3 regions of the Shewanella sp. AC91-MNA-CIBAN-0169 genome follow, and region 3 is predicted to be linked to each of the others. Evidence: predicted binding sites of a transcription regulator. Region 3 holds the regulator's gene; each other region holds the start of a gene.
What was found. Region 3 encodes LexA, which represses DNA repair genes until DNA is damaged. Its sites were predicted from a motif close to TACTGTATNNNNATACAGTA; they were not measured.
Positions count from the first base shown of each region.

Region 1: the regulator LexA is predicted to act here: its motif matches at 2,861-2,880, upstream of AAEY98_RS13705 (LexA family protein).
Region 2: the regulator LexA is predicted to act here: its motif matches at 1,444-1,463, upstream of AAEY98_RS17575 (LexA family protein).

Region 1 covers NZ_JBEOPM010000015.1:33,077-40,314, reverse strand. Annotated here, with positions in the region: gene AAEY98_RS13720 (MlaD family protein) at 1-675, opposite strand, end outside; gene AAEY98_RS13715 (ABC transporter ATP-binding protein) at 672-1,436, opposite strand; gene AAEY98_RS13710 (MlaE family ABC transporter permease) at 1,439-2,551, opposite strand; gene AAEY98_RS13705 (LexA family protein) at 2,963-3,376, shown strand; gene AAEY98_RS13700 (Y-family DNA polymerase) at 3,383-4,639, shown strand; gene AAEY98_RS13695 (hypothetical protein) at 4,818-5,156, shown strand; gene AAEY98_RS13690 (DUF2057 family protein) at 5,261-5,695, shown strand; gene AAEY98_RS13685 (NifB/NifX family molybdenum-iron cluster-binding protein) at 6,034-6,597, shown strand; gene AAEY98_RS13680 (sigma-54 interaction domain-containing protein) at 6,635-7,238, opposite strand, start outside.
Region 2 covers NZ_JBEOPM010000024.1:447-7,684, forward strand. Annotated here, with positions in the region: gene AAEY98_RS17570 (Y-family DNA polymerase) at 1-1,025, opposite strand, end outside; gene AAEY98_RS17575 (LexA family protein) at 1,026-1,433, opposite strand; gene AAEY98_RS17580 (hypothetical protein) at 1,620-1,886, shown strand; gene AAEY98_RS17585 (hypothetical protein) at 2,475-2,726, shown strand; gene AAEY98_RS17590 (hypothetical protein) at 3,530-4,888, opposite strand; gene AAEY98_RS17595 (TrlF family AAA-like ATPase) at 5,456-7,238, opposite strand, start outside.
Region 3 covers NZ_JBEOPM010000003.1:88,442-95,679, reverse strand. Annotated here, with positions in the region: gene plsB (glycerol-3-phosphate 1-O-acyltransferase PlsB) at 1-870, opposite strand, end outside; gene lexA (transcriptional repressor LexA) at 1,135-1,749, shown strand; gene AAEY98_RS04470 (cell division inhibitor SulA) at 1,746-2,252, shown strand; gene coxB (cytochrome c oxidase subunit II) at 2,648-4,234, shown strand; gene ctaD (cytochrome c oxidase subunit I) at 4,244-5,839, shown strand; gene AAEY98_RS04455 (cytochrome c oxidase assembly protein) at 5,841-6,404, shown strand; gene AAEY98_RS04450 (cytochrome c oxidase subunit 3) at 6,401-7,238, shown strand, end outside.

The sequences.
Region 1 (7,238 bases), on a different contig from region 3:
ACCTAACGCTGCTTGAGTGTTGTCCAAGTTAATCGCGGTGTTGTTAACGGCTTTGGCTGCATTATCAAAATTATCCAATGCTTGCTGTATTTTTCCGCTGGCAGCAATGTCACTGAGCTGCTGGGCTAAATTGTCGACATTGTTGACTAAACTTTTTAAGTTTAACGATTGCAGATCTTTGGACAACGATTCGAAATCAGTCGCGATGGTCGGCAATTCTAATAATTGGTCTTTTTCGCCATGGAATAACGGCGAGGTGTTGGGAAAGAAATCCAGTTCAACATATAGCAGTCCGGTGAGTAAACTCAGATAATTCAGCTGGGCGCGTAAGCCGTTATCGATGGCGTGTGAAAAAAACTCTTCACCTACTTGGATCCCCTTAATATTGATACGTTTCAACAATAAGTCGGCATGAACTGCAGCCGTGACACCCTGGCTACTGTCGTTAGGGAAATCGATACTGATATCGCTTATTTCACCTATTATGACCCCTTTTAATTTTACCGGTGCGCCTACCTGTAACCCTTGCACTGAACTGTTGAAAAACATCACTACCGGGGCTTTCTCTGCAAATATACGCCCCCCAGAAAAGAACAGTAATGCAATAAACACTAAGATAATAGCGCCAAAAATAAAGGCACCAATCGCGAGCGGAAGTCGTTGGCTTTTACTCATGATATCTCCGATTTTTCGGTACGATTGAGAAATTGACGAACCCTTGGCTGGCTACTGTGTATTTTTAATTCTCGTGGGTCACCACAATCGAGCATAGTATTGGTTTCATTATCCAAAAACACACAGCGAGTGCCGATTGACAATATGCTGGGCAGCTCGTGGGACACGATGATCACGGTAGAGTCTAGCGCCTGGCATATTTGCACGATTAATTGATCTAATCGCATCGAGCTAATAGGGTCTAAACCCGCAGAGGGTTCATCAAAAAATAACAATTGAGGGTCTAATGCCAGCGCCCGCGCTAATCCTGCGCGTTTGTGCATACCGCCACTTAACTCGGCAGGGTAAAACTTCTCGAAGCCCGCTAAGCCAACTAATGCTAGCTTATAGGCAACGGCTTCTGCAATTTGTCGCTCCGAAAGGTCGGTATAGAGCTGCAGGGGTAAAGCCACATTTTCGCCAAGTGACATGCTCGAAAACAATGCGCCTGTTTGGAAGGTAATCCCCCAATTTTTGAGCATTGCTAACTGCTCGGGTTCATCTGCTTCATAAAAGTTTTTGCCTTGATAGAGTACTTCACCCTTTAGTGGCGTGAGTAATCCCACCATCGATTTGAGCAAGGTTGTTTTGCCACAACCACTGCCGCCAATGACAAAAAAGATATCATTCTTGTTAATATCGAAGTTGAGTTTTTTTTGCACCTCGGTACTGCCGTAGCCGACTGATAGATTACGTACACTGATAAAGGCATCATCAACCATGGTTAGATCCCTAATTTATCGTATAAGATATTAAGCGCTGCATCGGAGACAACCAAAAAAACAATGGCCTTAACCACTGCGTGGGTCGTCGCTAAACCAACGGCATTCGAGTCACGTCCGCAAAGCAGTCCTGCCTGACAACCCGCAATCGCAATTAAAAATCCAAAAATTAAACTCTTTATTAAACCAGTGGAAATATCTACCCAATCAATCGCAACCTGGGTTTGCAAAATATATTGGGTATAACTCACGCCCATCCCGTTAGCAACTAACGCACCGCCAATCATGCCTATTACATCCGAATAAATACACATTAGTGGCATAATAAAAATTAATGCTAATAATCGCGGTAAAACCAGAAACTCCATGGTAGGAATACCCATTACTCGCAGCGCATCAATTTCTTCATTAACTTGCATGGTGCCTAACTGCGCCGCATAAGCAGCTCCGGTTCGGCCGGCCATAATAACGCCTGTCATTAAGGCGCCCATTTCACGCACCATTCCGATAGCCACTAAATTAGCCACATATACCTGGGCGCCTAATTGACGCAGCTGTACCGAGCCTAAATAAGCCAAAATCATTCCCACTAGCAGACTAATTAAGGTCACAATCGCAAGCCCTTTAGGCCCAGCTTGTTCGATAAAAAAAACGATATCACTCCGGCGAGTTCTTGCTCTGCCAACCAACCAACGCCCGAGTGCCAAAGTGCAGTTACCGACAAATACTAATCCATCGTGTACTTGTAAGCCTTGATTAATCAATCCTCGACGTAAGGTCGGCCATAGCCCGCCTAGGGCACCCTCATTAGTTGGTTGATAAACCGCAACATCGGTAGCGAGCAGCAGTAGTTGCTGCAACCCTTGAGGTGTTTGTTGAGTGTCTAGTGATAGTTTATGTTGCTCACACCAGCGAGATAATTGTAATAAGGCAATGGCGAGGCTTGAATCCCAATGAGACAACTCTGTGGTGATTAAAGTGACAGATTGGCAATTAGATGGCAGCTCAGCACAAATATCTGCGCCTAGCGGTGCTTGGCCTAATTGCCAATCACCAGCAAGGTTCAGTAAGCAGTTATCATCGTGCATGTCGATATGGAATGTTGCGAGTGTCATGCTAGACCCCCGAGCCAATATGAAATAAGTCTATTCGTTTGTTTAATAAATAGGTTAGCTTGATTTTTGATCCTGTTATCAGTGTAGACCAAGCTCGTTGATTATATTTTGACCTTGGACATATTATTTCATCAATAATGAAGCTATCACTTTGATGTATTGACGCTTTGCTACATTGAAGAAGCATTAGTTATGGACCGATGTTGTTGTGCAGAGGCAATAAAAACGGCGTTAACGATTGAACATAACCGCCGCTTGTCGTGATTTAAAGCAAATAAACTTGCGCTGACAAAATTTAACGCTAATATATACTGTTTATTTATACAGTGTGTTTTTATACAGCGTTTATTGTGTGCTGTTTATTTATACGGTTTGTATTTATACCGTACGTCTCATATTAGAGGTTGTCATATGCGCGTTATTCCCATTGCAGCCAGCGCCGGCATTACCGGTTTTGAATCTCCTGCAGCTGAGTACCTTCAGTTAGGCCTCAGCCTTGATGAGATATTAATCCAGCATCCAAGTTCCACTTTTATCGGCTTAGCCCAAGGTGAGTCGATGCAAGGTGTGGGAATATATGATGGTGACTTATTGATTGTCGATCGTCATGAAACGGCTAGAAATGGCGACGTGATAGTGGCTAATTTTAATGGTGAGTTTGTGTGTAAAATTCTCGACATGCATCGGCGAATGCTGATGTCGTCTAATGAGCAACATTTACCTGTGACCATCTGCGACTATGATGACTTTAGTATTGAAGGCGTGGTTATTCGCTCAATTCGTTGTCATCGTCAAAGCCCACTGCTTATCAGCAAAAAAGGTTAGGTAACAATGTTTGCCTTAGTCGATGCCAATGCTTTTTATTGTAGTGCAGAACAGGTTTTTCGCCCTGACTGGCGCGGCAGACCGATTATTGTACTGAGCAATAACGATGGCTGTATTGTCGCGGCTAATCGGCAAGCAAAAGAGGCGGGTATTGAGAAGTTTTTGCCTTACTTTCAAGCTAAAGCATTATGTGCCCAGCGCAATGTCATTGTGTGTTCATCTAATTATGAATTGTATGCCGATTTATCGGCAAAGATGATGGCAATAATTGGTCGTTTTGCACCAGAGCAACATGTGTACTCCATCGATGAAAGCTTCCTGTCTTTTAAACATTGTTATCCCGCAATCAAATGCCTGCATAGCCAAGGTCAGTTAATTCGCCGTGCCGTTTGGAAAGAAGCCCGCTTGGCTGTTTGTGTGGGCATGGGCCAAACGTTAACCTTAGCTAAAATAGCCAATCACGCCGCTAAAAAAATACCGGGATACCAAGGTGTGTGCGTTATCGACACTGCGCAGCAACGTAATGACATTTTACGCCAGCTTGCCGTTAAAGAGGTGTGGGGGATTGGCAGGCGCATCAGTAAAAAGCTTGAATTGATGAATATTCGCAGCGCATACGATCTCGCCTCTATGCCACCGAGTCTAGCCAGAAAACAATTTAGCATTGAAATTGAACGCACCGTACGAGAACTTAACGGCGAAGTGTGTAAACAATGGGATGAGGCTAGGGCAGATAAAAAACAAATTTTCTCCACTCGTAGTGTGGGTGAACGTATTTGCGATTTTGAATCGCTATTACAGGCATTGAGTAAACATGTTGGCATCGCAGCAAGTAAAGCTCGTCAACAAGGCTCACATTGCAAAACCATGTTGTTATTTGCCAGTAATTCGCCCCACGACGAGCGGCCTGTGAGTTATAAAGTTATTGTCCATTTTCCGTGTCCAACCAATTGCACCATTGAACTCACTAAAGCCATGACAGACGCCGCCCCGAGATTATTTAGCAATGGTGTTCGTTATTACAAAATTGGTGTAGGCCTGGTTGATTTAGCCAGCGAGAAACATTTTCAATTTGATTTATTTAATACCGCGAAGGTCAATTATGCCTTGATGGATACGCTTGACGGCATCAACCAACGATATGGCCGCGATACAGTGTTTCTGGCAGCACAAGGAATAGAACAAAAATGGGCCATGCGCCGTGATTTACTCACACCTCAATATTCAACCCAATGGAAATGCTTACCCAGCATTAAATGCTAAGGTTTTATATTACTAAGGTTTATGACTAAGGTTTATTATAACAGTGGTATTGCTCTGCCATAACACATGCAAGGTTGGGGCATTCAACTATGGCTAAACCTTAAAATGTGATTCAGCTCTGATTATCACTCTAATTAAATTGTTAATGTTGAATCGTACTCATCATATGGCCTACATAATGCGAAATACGCTGTTAAACATAGCAATGATAATTTCACTACTTGGACAATTACTTGTTCCAAGTTTTGCTATGTCTAATGAAATGGCCATGTCGGACATGCAGTCGAGTAGTATGCATCAATCAACGATGATGCAAAGTGACTGTGATACTAACGATGACTGTTGCTTAAACGATATGAGTCAATGCATTAGCCATTGTCATGCGGTCGCGAATGCATTTTTGTTATCAGCAACAAACCTCACCGGTGCTCTACTAACGAGTGCCAAAGTGAGTTCGCCTTTATGGACATCAACGCCCACCATTCTAGTGAGCCAAAATCCGCCTCCGATAGCTTAATTCTTTATGTTTATTAGTTACCCACATTAATTTATAAAGATTTTTGTTGCTTCAACTATAAGCCTCAAAAAACTATAAGCATCAAAAAGTTAACGGAGTTTATTATGAAAAAATTCATTGCGATCACACTATTATCTTTAGCCAGCTCAGCAGCAATGGCTGCCACTATCTCATTACCTGACTATTTAATCTTTACTGCGGTCGATGGCAAATCGGCATCAAATAAAAGTGAAATGGAGGTGTCTCCTGGTCAACATTTAATAGAATTACAGTTTTATGATGTGTTTTCATCAGGAGCAGATGATACGAATTTTATTAAGTCCGATGCGTTATATTGGAGTCTACATCTAACCAAAGATGAAGATATTAAAGTGCGTAGCAAAGAGATTTTCTCTTCAACCAATGCAAAGAAATTTATTGCATCACCGGTGATAACCTTAGACCGCGCCAGCGTAAAAGGTGAAAACGTCAAATTAGTTAATCACGAAGAGTTAATGGCTATTATCATGAAACAACACAGTCAAATGATGCAACAATAGTAAAATTGATAGGGCGCTTACATAGCGCTCTATCGTTATCTACATCCTCGCACGCCTTATGACAGGTAAAATACTTGTCATCATAAATAATGTCACGCGTCACAAAACTCAAACCAGAATCGAAATTATTATTGGCATATGCTAATAATAAGAGTATATATTGCATATGCCAATTACTATTATTCGATTAATTTAAGCAGATAATGCCAAGCCTCCAAAAATAAACGAAGATTCTAGGACGCTCTCGGCAAAAGCTGTTTTAAGCCCAGTGGCATGTCGATAAACCAAGTTGGAACAACTGCGTTTAATCGATTTGTTAAAAATGCACATGAGGAGACATGATGATTACTGCCATACCTATGAAAGACCAACATATTGCCAACCACTTTAGCCGTGCCGATGAGATGCTATTCATTGATGAGCAAGGCCAAGTAAAAGGGCGCTTTGCCAACCCAGCATTAACAGAAGGATGTGAGGGTAAGAAACAATTAGTCAGTATGATACTGGCAAATGGGGCGGATCGCGTCATCGTGCGCAACATTGGCCAACAGCTTTTATCTAAGTTATTAAGCCAACAATTGAGTGTATTTCACGCAAAAAATGGTCGTACTGCAATAGAGTATTTTGCCAGTAGTCATTTAGCGGACTGTGAGCCATTTACCGAGGCAAGTCAGGGGCGACCATCAATCAATAATATTGCTAAGAAAGCCACTGGTGGTTGCTGTAACCATGAGCATAACCATGACCATGATCATCAACACGCTCATGGTGAAGAAGACTGCCATAACCAATCTGACTCGGGGACACATAAACGTTGCTGTGAGTCTAAATCTAAATTGGCGAATGAAACCACAACAATGAAACGTTGCTGCAATAAAAAACATTCACTAATTGCTCATTAATGATCGCTAGGGGTGTTTTATCACAGCGCTGTGGTGGCTAGTTAAGCTTTAAACCATAGCGTTGTAATTTTCGATATAAGGTACGCACACTAATATTAAGCGTTATCGCTAATTCGGCTGGCGATCCTGCATATTGCTCACATACCTGCGAAAGGTACGCACATTCCATGTCATCTAACGTCATCAGTTCGGTGTTAAGTTTTACGGCAATTGTTTCATCCTTAGATGTGTGGCTCGGTTGAACGCTTTCAGGTAAATCACTGCTGTGTATAACATCCTCATTGGCGATAAGTGCCGATTGCTCAATAATATTTTTCAATTCGCGAATATTTCCCGGAAATGCATAACGACCCAAAAGAGTTAATGCATTGCTCGAAAACTTTTTATGTTTGTAATCAGAATATTTTATAAAGTGATTCACCAGCGTCGGAATGTCATCATAACGCTCACGTAACGACGGTAAGTAAATCGGAAATCCTGCAATGCGGTAATACAGGTCGCGCCTAAATTCACCTTTTTCTACTAAATCGAGTAAATTCTTATGGCTGGCACTGACTAGCCTAAAGTCAGAACGTTTCTGTTTTAATCCGCCGACGGCACGATAACACTGGGTTTCAAGTAACCTAAGTAACTTTACTTGC
Region 2 (7,238 bases), on a different contig from region 3:
CCAATCTTATAATATCGTGTTCCTTCACGAAAAAGCTGGGAAGCGGCACCACTCATCCCCTGAGTTAGCTCTACACTACAATTAGTTGAGCAAGGAAAATGGACTATCGCTTTGTAGCTGACTGGATGTTCATCATGTGGTGAGCTACTAGCAAAAATCATCATGGTTTTACAGGTTGAGCCTTGTTTGCGGGCTTTAGCGGCTGCAATGCCGACATGTTTGCTTAATGCCTGCAATAGCGATTCATAGTCTGTTATACGCTCTCCAACGCTCCTGGTAGAGAAAATCTGTTTTTTATCCGCTCTTGCTTCATCCCACGCTTTACACGCTTGTCCGTTGAGCTCACGAACCGTACGCTCGATTTCAATACTAAACAACTTTCTCGCCAACATAGGTGGCATACAAGCCAAGTGATAAGCTGTGTGGATATTCATTAACTCAAGTTTTTTACTTATTCGACGTCCAATTCCCCAAACATCACCTGCACTTAGCTGCTTTAAGATTGAAATACGTTCTTGTTCATTACTCATGAAGCAGACGCCTTGGTAATCCCTAATTTTCTTCGCAGCGTGATTAGCAATTTTAGCCAACGTGAGAGTTTCTGCTATCCCCACACAAACCGCTAATCTCGCTTCTTTCCATACTGCACGACGGATTAACTGACCTTGGGTCTGTAAACACTTAATAGCGGGGTAAGTGTTCTTAAAAGAAAGGAAACTTTCATCAATAGAATAAATATGTTGTTCTGGAGCAAAACGGCCAATGATATTCATCATTTTACTAGAAAGGTCAGCATAGAGTTCATAGTTAGAAGAACAAACAATAACACCGCGCCTAGTGCATAACTCTTTGACTTGAAAATAAGGTAAAAACTTCTGAATACCGGCTTCTTTAGCTTGCCTATTAGCGGCAACAATACAACCGTCATTATTACTCAGAACAATAACTGGCTTACCGCGCCAATCTGGACGAAAAACTTGTTCGGCACTGCAATAGAAGCTATTAGCATCAACAAGGGCAAACATTTACTTTGCACACAATAGCGGACTTTGACGATGGCAACGAATAGAGCGAGTAACCACGCCTTCAATACTAAAATCATCATATTCATGAATAATGACTGGCTGATATTGCTGATTGGATGAGAGAAGAATACGACGCTTGGCATCCAAGATTTTACACACAAACTCACCATTAAAGTTCGCTACGATCACATCACCGTTTCGTGCAGTTTCATGACGATCAACAATGATCATATCTCTATCAAAGATGCCAACATCTTGCATCGACTCCCCCTGAGCAATGCCAATAAATGTCGAGCTTGGATGCTCTACTAACAAATCATCCAGACTAATACCTAACTGGGAGTATTCAGCAGCAGGGCTTTCAAAGCCAGTAATGCCCGCATGGGCAGGTATAGGTATAACGCGCATAACATAAAACCACTGTATATAATTACAGTTATATTAACAGTAAACCATCAAGGTGCAAGTCTATTTTTACAATCGAATAATGCATTGCTGTTTGACTTGTGGAGCAACAAACTTATAAAGCTTTATTTGATTATGTAACTAAATCAAGCTATCTTGATATTGTTACGCAATCAAGAGGTTCTAAGTATGTCAGATAAAAGTGAAGAGCATAAAGGGGCGCATGGTGGTGTACGTAAAGGTGCTGGCCGTAAGACTAGATATGAAAAAACAATAGTGATGAGAGTACCTGAACAATATAAAAATGCGATCAAAGCATTAATCCAGCACATAGATGAATGCGAAAAAGTTGACCATCATTACTCTCCTGTCGTTTCTAAACCAATCTTTACACGGTCGTTGCAGGGCAAGCCTCAACAAGTTACTTTTACGGTGAGTTCAGTAAAATCAACTTGATATCGTTACAAAATCAAAAATATTCAGAACAGTCTATGTATCGGACCGAAGTCCCAATACTCGATGACTAATTTATTTGTTTTTGGATGCTTTAAAGACCCCATAATCATCCGTAATAGAGATTGCTCGCCACTGAGTGACGTGAGTAAAGTGTTAGTTTATCTAGTTTGTCCGATCAGCTTTTCAAGTTTATTTTTTGTTCCAAAGATCGCAAAAGGCAATATGAACCAAAGTATCCCTAAAACAAACAAAAAAGGGTTATACCCCCCAACGCCGCCAGTTAAAAATGTACCAATAAAGTGTCCCTTTCAGCGATTAATAATATCGCTGCCATTCGTATAAAAATGACTATTTCGAGTACCATAGAAGAAAAAATGATCAATAAAAACCAAAAACCATCGAGCATACTACATCAATAAACCAGTACAGATTCAGTCACAACATGGGTTACGTTTGCAGTATGCACTTAGCATGATTGTTTACGCCAAAAAACTTCTGTGAAACTCAATTAAATTTGTAACAAATACAGGTGTGTTTTTAATTAGAATAGAGCTTATTTAAAACTATATAACCTTTAAAGGTGGATCGATGAATACAGCTCATACCGACTATCAAGAGTTAAAAAATGACCTCAAGTATTTTTTTACGGTTGAAGAACAAATGTATCTAATCCCTCTTTTACTGAGCTGGTCGGGAAATGCAGATAAAGCTATGTTTTGGTTTAACCATCAAAGGATACCTGCATTTGGCGGTCAAACAGCAAAGTTTATATGTGAGAATGGTAATCAAAAACTATTCATCGAGTACATTCATTCTGCTGAATTGGGTGGATATACTTGAAGACTTGAGCCTGTAAATACTATTCTTTAAATGGCTACAAAGTTTGATGAATTTTAGAAACACTCGATATTAGATCCATGTAAAACTGAAAACATGTTGTAAGTTATTGATTTATGGTTTTTGAATGTATGTTTTCAGTTTTGTCATGGATCTAATAATTGATAATATAAAATCATTAACAGACAATTGACGATATATGGAGCAGCTTTTATCTATCATTTCGCAATCATCTAAATGCTAAATTAACATTTTTATTGCGACGTTGTATTTTTTTAGGAACTCTCATCACGACAGTTGTTTCGTATTTAGTTTTCCTACCTACCCCGGTTCTAAATCCGCCATGCGTTACCTTGTATTCAACTTTTTCTTCATACACGTAAACTCCAAGTTTGATTTTGTTACAGTATCAAGCCCACCTTGAATATGTTACAAAATCAAGTTTCTCGATAATTTTAATGATGATGGATAGCCTTACATCTACAACATGCTGTTAAATTAGGAAGATTTAGGCAAATATTTATGCATGGCTGTAATCTTTTGATGAGAATTGCACTTTTATTACGCTAACAAGTAATCGTCCCGATATGAGTATTCTTCAATCTCATTATTGGACAAAAGTGCGTCAGCGCCTTTGCTAAATTAGTAAATAATGAATTACAACAGGTATGGAAAAGGGAAAAAAGCCACTGTCAGGTTCGATAGCAATAGAGAGAACGAAGCCGATCCTACAAGTACCAGAAAACAATCTCACAACAAATAACCCGCAGACAGCGGGCTTTCTGTTTAATTACGAACTAATAGAACTACTTCTTTGCTTTCTGTTTTACATTCCACAAGAAATGACTTGGATTAGCAGTGACTTTTGATTTGTAGTCGTGGTGTGACTTCAGCGCATTCAACCCCGCAATGCCAGTAGCAAGCAAACTAGTCCCGCCAGTCACAATACTAAGCCCTAAGCCTGCAACGGCAATACTAGCTTCAGCAAAATGTGTTCGTTTTAAATGCTTCACTTGTGGGGCTATCTGGCTCATCTGTACTTCGAATAGTTCATGCTGAGTATCTTCGATAATTGCTTTCACACGACTAGGGTCAGTTTCATACCTTGCTTCACGTAGCCCTTTTTCTAATTCAGCACGGAACGACTGGAATGCTTCACCGTCGTTGTTTCGAATAGACATCAAATCAGCAGAGGATACTTGTTCCATAAATGGCACGTCCATCTGTAGCGCACAATTTAATGTATTGGCTTGAATATCAGTACTACCGACATTCATGTTAAGTAGATTGCTTTCAAACGGGTGTTCCGTACCAAACATGCAGTCGAGGTATTCTGATAACGCTATACGCTTACTGAGGTCAATGTAGTGATTTCGTGCAGTTTGATTTACAGATTGATATACCCAAGCATCAAAATCAGCTTTACTGGGTGGCACAGAAGACTTCTTTTGAATGAAGGTGAATACGTTTTCTTTATCAGTCGGTTCAAATTCTGTTGGGGTTAATAGATAACCCATAACGAAGCCGCTTTCCATGCCTTGGAAATGAATGCTAATGTTTCTACATGGATATAGATCACGCATTACGAGCATTCGTCCATTATCGTTCTGAACACTTCGCACATCAGCACTAGCTTTGTACTGTTCTAAGATGTTTGGAGGTAAGCAATCTTCAAATCCAACATCTGAGAAGAGTAATGGTACTTCAGTACCCTTTTCAAGTTCAAAAGTAACGGGGTACAGCTTAACGTAACCACCTGCTACTAACGGACGTAATTCAATCAGTCGAACCGCTGCTTTGGTTAGTTTCTGGCGGTCTACCTTTGGGGTTGATGCCATGCCGATAAATGACGTCAGGGCTTCTGTAGCTTGGGTTCTAAAGTCAGTTAGTTCAAAGACTGGATCTGCAACTACAACTTCTTCTAGATATAGTGCAGCCTGTTTTAGATGAGAAGTATGAGACAGGGTATCAGTTGCTAAGCAACTAACTACGCCCTGCGATTTGACCACATCACGTATTTCAGGCAGTACCTTTAAGCAGTATTCACGGTACTTAATAAGTTCCTGTTCGAGTACTGCATCTGACAGGCCACTGTAAAGTCTAGCAACGAGTGTACTGTCAAGTAGCAATGAATCATTTAAGTAGTCGTATGCGTAGCTTCCCATGACTTTTGAATCCGTATTGATAAGGTATTAGTATTCTAACTAGTTTCGAGAGCTAAGTAACTGAGTTTAAGCCCACCCTAGAGATAGAAGTCTATGATCTGACTCTGCGAGGTTAGTGTCTACGACAGAGTGCCAAGCAATGAGGGTTTAACTAGGATCAATTCTTCCCGAACACGACAAACAAACCACAGTGCAAATGAGTCAGAAACATTAGGCTCCTCTAGCACTAACAGATCAATATCACGCTCATTAACGCTCTTAAATATATTGCGTTCTTTCATTGGCTATAGCTATCCTATTGCTAAGTCCCCAAAGACATTTCACAGATAAGAAAAAGTAGGTCAAACCAGCTCACTGTGATTTGTGACGTTGAGCGTTACTGGCAAGGAAAGGGGGCATAAATAGTTTACGTCCTAGGTATATTTCTGGACGGTAACGACTTAGAATTGAAACTCTAAACCATTAACTTCGGATAAGTTGAATTTGGGCAAAACCTGACCATAGAAGACTCTGCCCAAGCAGTGACTTTTCACTTCTAACATGTTCTAGCCAAGTTAAAGACTAGAATCAAAGAAAGTTATATTTCTTCTCCCGCTCTTTGAAGGCACTGATGCCACCTTCAAGGATATGACAAACATGCTGTCGAATGCCTAGCTCATCAAGTGATTGGTAGTCGTAGTTGTCATCAGACTTCAAACTGTGCTCTAGGCTACCTCCAAGATATTCAAACTGATACGTCCCAGCTGTACCTGACTGCCCTCGCTGATCAGCTACTACAACACACTCTGCATCTGCTGCAACCACTAGGTTTGCGTTGTGTGTCACCATAATAATTTGTCGCTTACTTTTACACTTACGAACGAAGTCTTTAAGCTCTGAGTAAATCGTTCTGTTATCCAAGTTATCTTCTGGTTGGTCAATCAATATTGGGTGCGTTGAGTTACTTAGTTCAAGCATCAAACTAAGTAAGACCAAACCACGTTTGCCCGGCGACATATGCACAATGCTGTCGTTCTTATAGGTAACAAGGAAGTCGATCCCGAGGTAGTCAGCGTAAAGGAACTTATAAGCATCTTTAAGGCTTTGGTTCTTGCGCAAGGTAGGTGATTGACTGCTCTTAATTGTATTGGCGGTCTTCTCTACAAAGGCTGCGTGAGTATCAATGTCAAAATGGTAGTCACCGTTTTCATCCTGAACATCATTAACGACCGCGCGAATTGGCCCTGCCTTGTGGTAGCAACTAACGAACGAGTCAAACTTGCTAGCATCGACAACAACCTTTGCCTCAATTTTTATGTCGTCATCCATTTGGTGCTCACTGACTTTGGTACAGTGAGATTTGTATAGATTTATCAACGAACTGAACTGCTCATTTAGTTTCTTGATACACTCTTCACCTTTCTTGGTGATTGCCACAAGCTCTTTTAGTTTGACATTGATTCTTGCAAGCTTCTCTCGCTCAACCTTGAGTTGCTTATTCAGTTGTTCAAGGGCAGCTTTGTCTTTCACATCTTCTTCAAGAGGTTTAAGCTCACGCTCTATTCCCTCTAGTTTATCGTTTAATGCAGTCAATCTATCAGGGATCGACTCTAGCTTTTGATTCGCTTTACCCTTGGTTGAAGTAAAGCTAGCTACCAAGTCTTGTTGCATTGAATCTAGCAGTCCCTTGAGGACAGTTGATTGTGCAATTAGCCCTGAGTCTTGATGTAGTTGACCTCTAATCGTATCAATCCATTGGTCTTGTCGGTTATCAATATTCTCAGTGAATCTTTGTAAGCCCAACTGAATATATGTGAGCCTATCTTTTGCCCTGATAACGCACTGTCTTCTATGAACTAGGTAGGCATAATGCTTTTCTTGATCTTCTGTCCATTTAGACTTTTCTCGAATTTCTTTTGCTCTACCTTCAAGTGCTACAATCTCATTCTTAACAGACTTGTCGTTACCAATTTCGTTAAGCTCGTTTATCAGCTTTTGGTATTCACTAATCAGTAGGAATCGAGTATTAATCTTGTCATTAATGGATGAGTTGACTGCACGTACTCTATTCTCAAGGCCATTAACGAAGTCTTTGTATTGTTCATTTTGAAGCAGAGTTTTAGATATCAACTCATTTAAATCTTCTCTACCATCTTTATCAGCCAGCTGGTTGATGTAAAGTTGAGGTATATAGGTGATAGCCTTTGCTTGGTCGTCGGAATCTGACAGCTTAGACACTTCATTATTCGACCATTCAACCTCGAAATCTAAGTTAGGTATATCGCTGTAGGTTGATGACTTCGATAGCTCTACTCTGGCGGATACTTCGCTAGGGTTTATAGTCTTCGCAATGTGGTACAGAAGCATTGAT
Region 3 (7,238 bases):
GGCACCTTTGATATTGATGCCACTGTATAATTTGTTCCATAACCAAGTCAGGAAACGTTCGGCAATACGCACCAAACTATCAGAATAGTCGGCGGCAATTTCATCAAGGTATTCAATGGCGGTTTCACGCGCTTTCTCGACTGTTACTTTCTTATTTGCAGACTCTTCTTCAATGGCTTTTTTGATAGATTCTGATTTTAATAAAGAGGCAAACAACGCTTGTCGATTCGGTAATTGTGGCCCCGTCATCACTTTGCGTTGACGGCGGAAATGCACACGGGCGACTCGGGTTAATTTGTGAGCAATTCTTTTATCAGTACCATGTTCATCGGCCATATGACGAAGCGATAATGCATTAGAAAACTGGACGAAATTATGGCGTCCTAAAAATAAAATCATTAACCATTTACGTAACCACGTAGGGTTTTCACGTTCAAATACAGCAGCTTTCATGCTGTCTTCTTCTTTACCTGGGGTACGTCCCCAATAAAGGCAAACAGGAACCAACTGTATATCTAATTCAGGGCTCTCGCTATGAAGTGACAATAAACTGGTAAAATAATTAAGGAATTTGTCACCACTTTCACGTTTACCAAATAGTGGTTTGCGGCCCTCTAAACAGACCACACGAGGCACGGTTAAGCCATCAAGCTGTAATGGCTCATAAGGACTGGGCAGACCAAAGCCCTCGGTGATTTCGCTCAACGCGGCAATATCGCTAATAGATTCCGTTTTCATTAAATAAACCAAAGGTTTAGTTGGATCTATATTGAGGTCATCAAAAGGATCGTGAGGGACCACAATGGTCTGTACCATCCACTTTTGAATCCACCTTAATGCTCGTAAAAATATTGAATCTGGTTTTGACATGGTTATTTTCGCAACATAAGCCACTGTAATATTGTCGTATAGGATACCAGAAACCACCCTGCTTACACTATCAGACCGATCTATCTTTACGTTTAAGCTCTCACTATCAGAAATAACATAAGACAGAACATTAGTAATAGTTAATTAAAACATATTGTTGAGTGATACTTAATCAACAAAATACAAAAAATAGTTGGTTAATACTTGCGCGAACACAAACACTGTATATAATGACAGTCACTGTATAAAAAGACAGGAATCATCATGAGACCGTTAACGCCGCGCCAAGCAGAAATTTTAGACTTAATTAAAAACAATATCGCCGAAACAGGTATGCCACCCACTCGTGCTGAAATTGCGAATCGTCTTGGCTTTAAAAGTGCTAATGCCGCCGAAGAGCATTTAAAAGCATTAGCCAAAAAAGGCTTTATCGAGATCATGCCTGGTACCTCAAGAGGCATTCGTTTACCTCATGAAGAACAGGTTGAAACCGGTCTGCCACTCATTGGACAGGTTGCTGCTGGTGAACCTATTTTGGCCCAAGAGCATGTAGAACAATACTATCAAGTCGATCCAAACATGTTTAAGCCCGCCGCAGATTTTTTATTGCGAGTGCGTGGTGACAGCATGAAAAACATTGGCATTTTAGAAGGTGACTTACTCGCTGTACATAAAATGCAGCAAGCACGTAATGGCCAGGTTGTTGTGGCACGTGTTGATGATGACGTCACCGTAAAACGATTTGAACAAAAAGGTAATGTGATTTATCTGCATGCCGAAAATGAAGATTACAATCCGATAAAAGTAGATTTAAGTTGCCAAAGCCTAACCATCGAAGGGCTTGCCGTTGGCGTTATCCGTAATGGAGATTGGTTATGAACAAACTAATGGGCATCGCGCCACGCCACCCGGGCTTATGGGTAGATTTAACTGAAACAGAACTGCATGGCACCCAAACCATTCAAACATTACAAACTGTCACCCAAGGTGAAGCTGAACTGAGCCAATTGTGCAGCCAGTTGGCAATATTGAGCCAGCAAGGCAGATGGATTGTATTAATTAGCCCGCCCCATATTGGCTATAAACATATGCTGGCAAGTGCTGGTGTAAGAATGGATCGCATTTTACTGGTGCACACCAAAGATGAAGTCGAAACATTATGGGCCATGGAGAAAGCGCTCACTAGCGGTACATCGAGCGCAGTAGTAACTTGGACAAGCTCACTTGATGCTCGCGATAGTCGCCGTTTAGAAATTGTCGCCAAAAGTGCACGTGCATTAGGGGTGGTAATTGAAGATGTGAATGCTCACTTACCTCACAAACATCAACTTGTTAGCCCTACTTTAACAAATGGAACAAGTAATTTTTGCTCATTTCACTAAGCACGAACCCTTCATTACCAAGCCCTGTATTGAATTCAGGGTTTTTTTTCATCTTTTTTCAGCCTATTAGCCAACAAAGTGATCTTGATCAATGTTTAATCTACAAGTAATGTGGTTAACAAGGATGAAACATTTTTTATCTTTAATTGGACGTGAATGGCAGTAATCAAGATTACTTTCAGACAAATGAGCCAAATCAAAATTGATAAGTTCAGTAGTAGGTACAAGCGTGGTGCACAGCTAACAATAAAACCGTAGACCGTATGTTTACAGCCACCAAAGTACTTTGAGGTCATCAAACTTTTTTCGGGAACCGAAGAGTTTGCATAGAGCAGAGAATTACTGTGTGACTCTTCTTTGTAGTTGCTATTTGCAATTAGCAGAGGAGTAGTCTTGTGAAGCAATGGTTGTATTGTTTACTGGTGGTGTTTGTAGCACTTCCGCTTGGGGCATCAGAAATGCCCCTCAACATGACTCAAGGCGTGACAGATATCAGTGGCAAGGTTTATGACCTCCACATGACGATTCTTTACATCTGTTGTGCAATTGGGTTAGTGGTGTTTGGGATCATGATTTACTCAATGATTTATCACCGCAAATCAAAAGGCGCTGTCGCGGCCAATTTTCACGAAAGTACCAAAGTGGAAATTGCTTGGACCGTCATCCCTTTCATCATCTTAATCGGCATGGCTATTCCAGCCACCAAAACCTTGATTGCTATGGAAGATCCCAGTGATGCTGATCTCACCATAAAAATTACCGGGTCGCAGTGGAAGTGGCATTACAGCTATTTTGATAAAGACATCGAATTTTACAGCACATTATCCACTCCCAGAGCACAAATTGATGGCAGTGAGGCCAAAGGCGAGCATTACCTCCTTGAAGTCGATAAGCCATTAGTACTGCCTATTAACCAAAAAGTGCGCTTCTTGATGACATCAGATGATGTTATCCATTCATGGTGGGTGCCCGCGTTTGCCGTTAAAAAAGATGCCAATCCAGGCTTTATCAACGAAGCCTGGACCCGCATAGATAAACCCGGTATTTATCGCGGCCAATGTGCCGAGCTATGCGGTAAAGACCATGGTTTCATGCCGATTGTGGTGCAAGCATTATCGGAAGCAGATTTTGATAATTGGTTAGTGGAACAAAAACAACTAGCAAGCAATGCGGCCGCAGCTGCTGAGGCGTCAATGTCTCAAACCTTGTCTATTGAGGAGCTAACCTCACAAGGTGAGCAAATCTATATTGCTAGGTGCGCTGCTTGTCATCAACCCAATGGTGCGGGTCTTCCTGGTGTATTCCCATCATTAATTGGCAGCCCTATCATAAAAGGCCCTGTTAACGATCATCTGAATATCGTCTTAAACGGTAAACCAGGTACTGCAATGCAAGCCTTTGCAAAGCAACTTAGCGCCCTAGAAATTGCCGCAGTAATTACCTTTGAGCGTAATGCGTGGGGCAATAATAGCGGTGATGTAGTTCAAGCTGCTGATATAGGCAACTTTTTAGGCAGTAACGAGGCAAGCACCGAACCAAGTAAAGCAGTAACCGATGCAGCAAGTACTATTGCAGCCAAGACAACTGACATTACCGATGCGGTTACCGACAAAGCCAATCAAGCTGTCGAAGCCGTAGCAGAAGCTGTTGTACCAGAGGATCTGCCCACGTTAACCTTGGAGCAATTAATTGCTGAAGGTGAGCAGGTTTATGCTACGACATGTGCTGCATGTCACCAAGCCACTGGCGCTGGTTTACCAGGCGCTTTCCCTTCACTTATTGGCAGCCCTGTTGTTACTGGACCGGTTAGCGGACATATCGATATCGTTATGCACGGAAAACCAGGTACCGCAATGCAGGCATTTAGTAGTCAACTTAGCCCGCAAAAGATGGCGGCTGTGATTACTTATGAGCGCAATGCGTGGGGCAATAATTCTGGCGAAGCGGTGCAACCTGCCGATGTCGCTAGCCATGGACAGTAGGGGAAAACAATGAGCACAACAACGCACGATACACTGGCTACCGCTCATGATGATCATCATCACGGCGCTCCGAAGGGGCTAATGCGCTGGCTACTCACCACTAACCATAAAGATATCGGCTCGCTGTATTTATGGTTTAGTTTCATTATGTTTCTTACTGGCGGTGCGATGGCAATGGTGATTCGAGCTGAATTATTTCAGCCTGGATTACAGCTAGTAGAACCTAACTTTTTTAATCAGATGACCACAGTTCATGGCCTCATCATGGTGTTTGGGGCGGTGATGCCCGCTTTTACCGGGTTAGCAAACTGGTTAATTCCAATGATGATTGGTGCCCCAGATATGGCACTACCGCGAATGAACAACTGGAGTTTTTGGATTTTACCCTTCGCCTTTACCATTTTATTAGGTTCACTCTTTATGGAAGGCGGCGGCCCTAACTTTGGCTGGACATTCTATGCTCCGCTCTCAACCACCTATAGTCCTGACAGTACCGCCCTATTTGTTTTCTCCATTCACATAATGGGAATAAGTTCGATAATGGGCGCAATTAACGTCATTGTAACCATTGTAAACTTGCGAGCTCCTGGCATGACCTGGATGAAGTTACCTTTGTTTGTGTGGACTTGGCTCATTACCGCATTTTTACTGATTGCGGTAATGCCGGTGCTCGCAGGTGCGGTCACCATGGTATTAACCGATAAGTTTTTTGGTACTAGCTTTTTTGATGCTGCAGGTGGTGGCGATCCGGTGATGTTCCAGCATATTTTCTGGTTCTTTGGTCATCCTGAAGTTTACATCATGATTTTACCGTCCTTCGGTATTATCTCCGCGATAGTACCAACCTTTAGCCGTAAAAAGCTGTTTGGTTACTCCTCGATGGTTTACGCCACTGCCAGTATTGCCATTCTGTCATTTTTGGTATGGGCACATCACATGTTTACCACGGGTATGCCCGTTTTTGCCGAATTATTTTTCATGTATTGCACCATGTTGATTGCCATTCCAACCGGGGTGAAAGTGTTTAATTGGGTCGCCACTATGTGGCGCGGTTCAATGACATTTGAAACTCCAATGCTGTTTGCAGTGGCATTTATCATCCTGTTTACCATTGGTGGCTTTTCGGGCTTGATGTTGGCAATTACCCCTGCTGATTTCCAATACCACGACACTTACTTTGTCGTGGCTCACTTCCATTATGTACTGGTGACTGGGGCGATATTCTCCATTATGGCGGCGGCTTACTATTGGCTGCCTAAATGGACCGGCCATATGTATAACGAAACTTTAGGTAAGTGGCACTTTTGGTGTTCGGTAATATCCGTCAACGTGTTGTTTTTCCCAATGCACTTTCTAGGCTTAGCGGGTATGCCGCGCCGGGTCCCCGACTACGCGGTACAGTTTGCCGATGTGAATCAAATTGTGTCGATTGGTGGCTTTGCATTTGGTTTATCTCAGCTAATTTTCCTTGTTGTAGTTCTCAAATGTATCAAGGGTGGCAAACCCGCTGGAGATAATCCTTGGGAAGCAGCCGAAGGCTTGGAATGGTCGATTGCCAGCCCTGCGCCATATCACTCGTTTACCACTCCACCGGAGATTAAATGAGATGACACAGCCAACAAAATCAAATCGTAAGCTATTAATCATCCTGATTGCCGGGTCAATTGGTATGTTTGGGTTTGGTTTTGCGCTGGTACCGCTTTATGACGTGCTCTGCGATACATTGGGGATTAATGGCAAACCCCAAAATAGCGCCAGTAGTTATGAAGCGGTGGTGGTTGATAAAAACCGGACCGTAACCATTGAATTTGTGACTCAAGTTCAATCAGGTATGCCATGGGAATTTAGCCCTAAAGTTAACCAAATAAGCGTACATCCTGGGGAGCTCACTCACGCACAATTTTTGGTTAAAAACCTATCGACACGTGACACGGTAGGCCAAGCAATACCTTCGGTGTCGCCAGGGCAAGGGGCGGCATACTTCAATAAAACGGAATGTTTTTGCTTTAATCAACAACCTTTGGCTGCAGCAGCAACAGCAGAACTACCACTGATTTTTTACGTGGACCCTGATTTACCAGCGTCCATTAACACATTGACTCTCTCTTATACCCTTTATGACATCACCGATAGACAGGCGATCGTCATAGAGCAAGGAGCAGCAAAATGACAACAAAGTATCAAACTTATTATGTGCCAACCCAAAGTGCTTGGCCAATAATCGGTGCTATCGGTTTATTTTTAATTGCGTTTGGCGCAGGTAATTATGTACAACAATTAACCACTGAAAAAACCTCTGGCGGTTATATTTTAATAACCGGCTTGGCCGTGATTATCTTTATGATTTTTGGCTGGTTTAAGACCGTTATTGATGAATCCATGGCTGGACTGTATTCACCGCAAATGGATCGTTCATTTAGGCAGGGAATGAGTTGGTTTATTTTTTCAGAGATTATGTTTTTTGGGGCATTTTTCGGCGCGCTATTTTATGCCCGAATGATTTCAGTACCTTGGCTTGGTGGCGCATCTAACAATGCCATGACCCATGAAGTGTTGTGGCCTGCATTTGAAGCTATGTGGCCATTGGTTAAAACACCTGATGGCACTGCAACAGAAGCCATGCCATGGACGGGTTTGCCGTTAATTAACACTATTATACTGCTAACCTCGTCGGTTACCTTGCACTTTGCTCATACCAATCTCGAAAAAGCCAATCGTAAACCTTTGATAATCTGGTTAGCGTTGACGGTAATTCTGGGTATTGCGTTTCTCAGTTTACAGGTTGAAGAATATAGCCATGCCTACCAAGAGATGGGACTTACGCTCTCTTCTGGTGTCTACGGCAACACCTTCTTTTTGTTAACCGGTTTTCACGGCATGCACGTAACGATTGGCACCCTGTTCTTGATTATTTTATTACTCAGAATTGTAAAGGGCCACTTTAGCCCCGACAAGCATTTCGCTTTTCAAGCTGGGAGTTGGTATTGGCACTTCGTTGATGTGG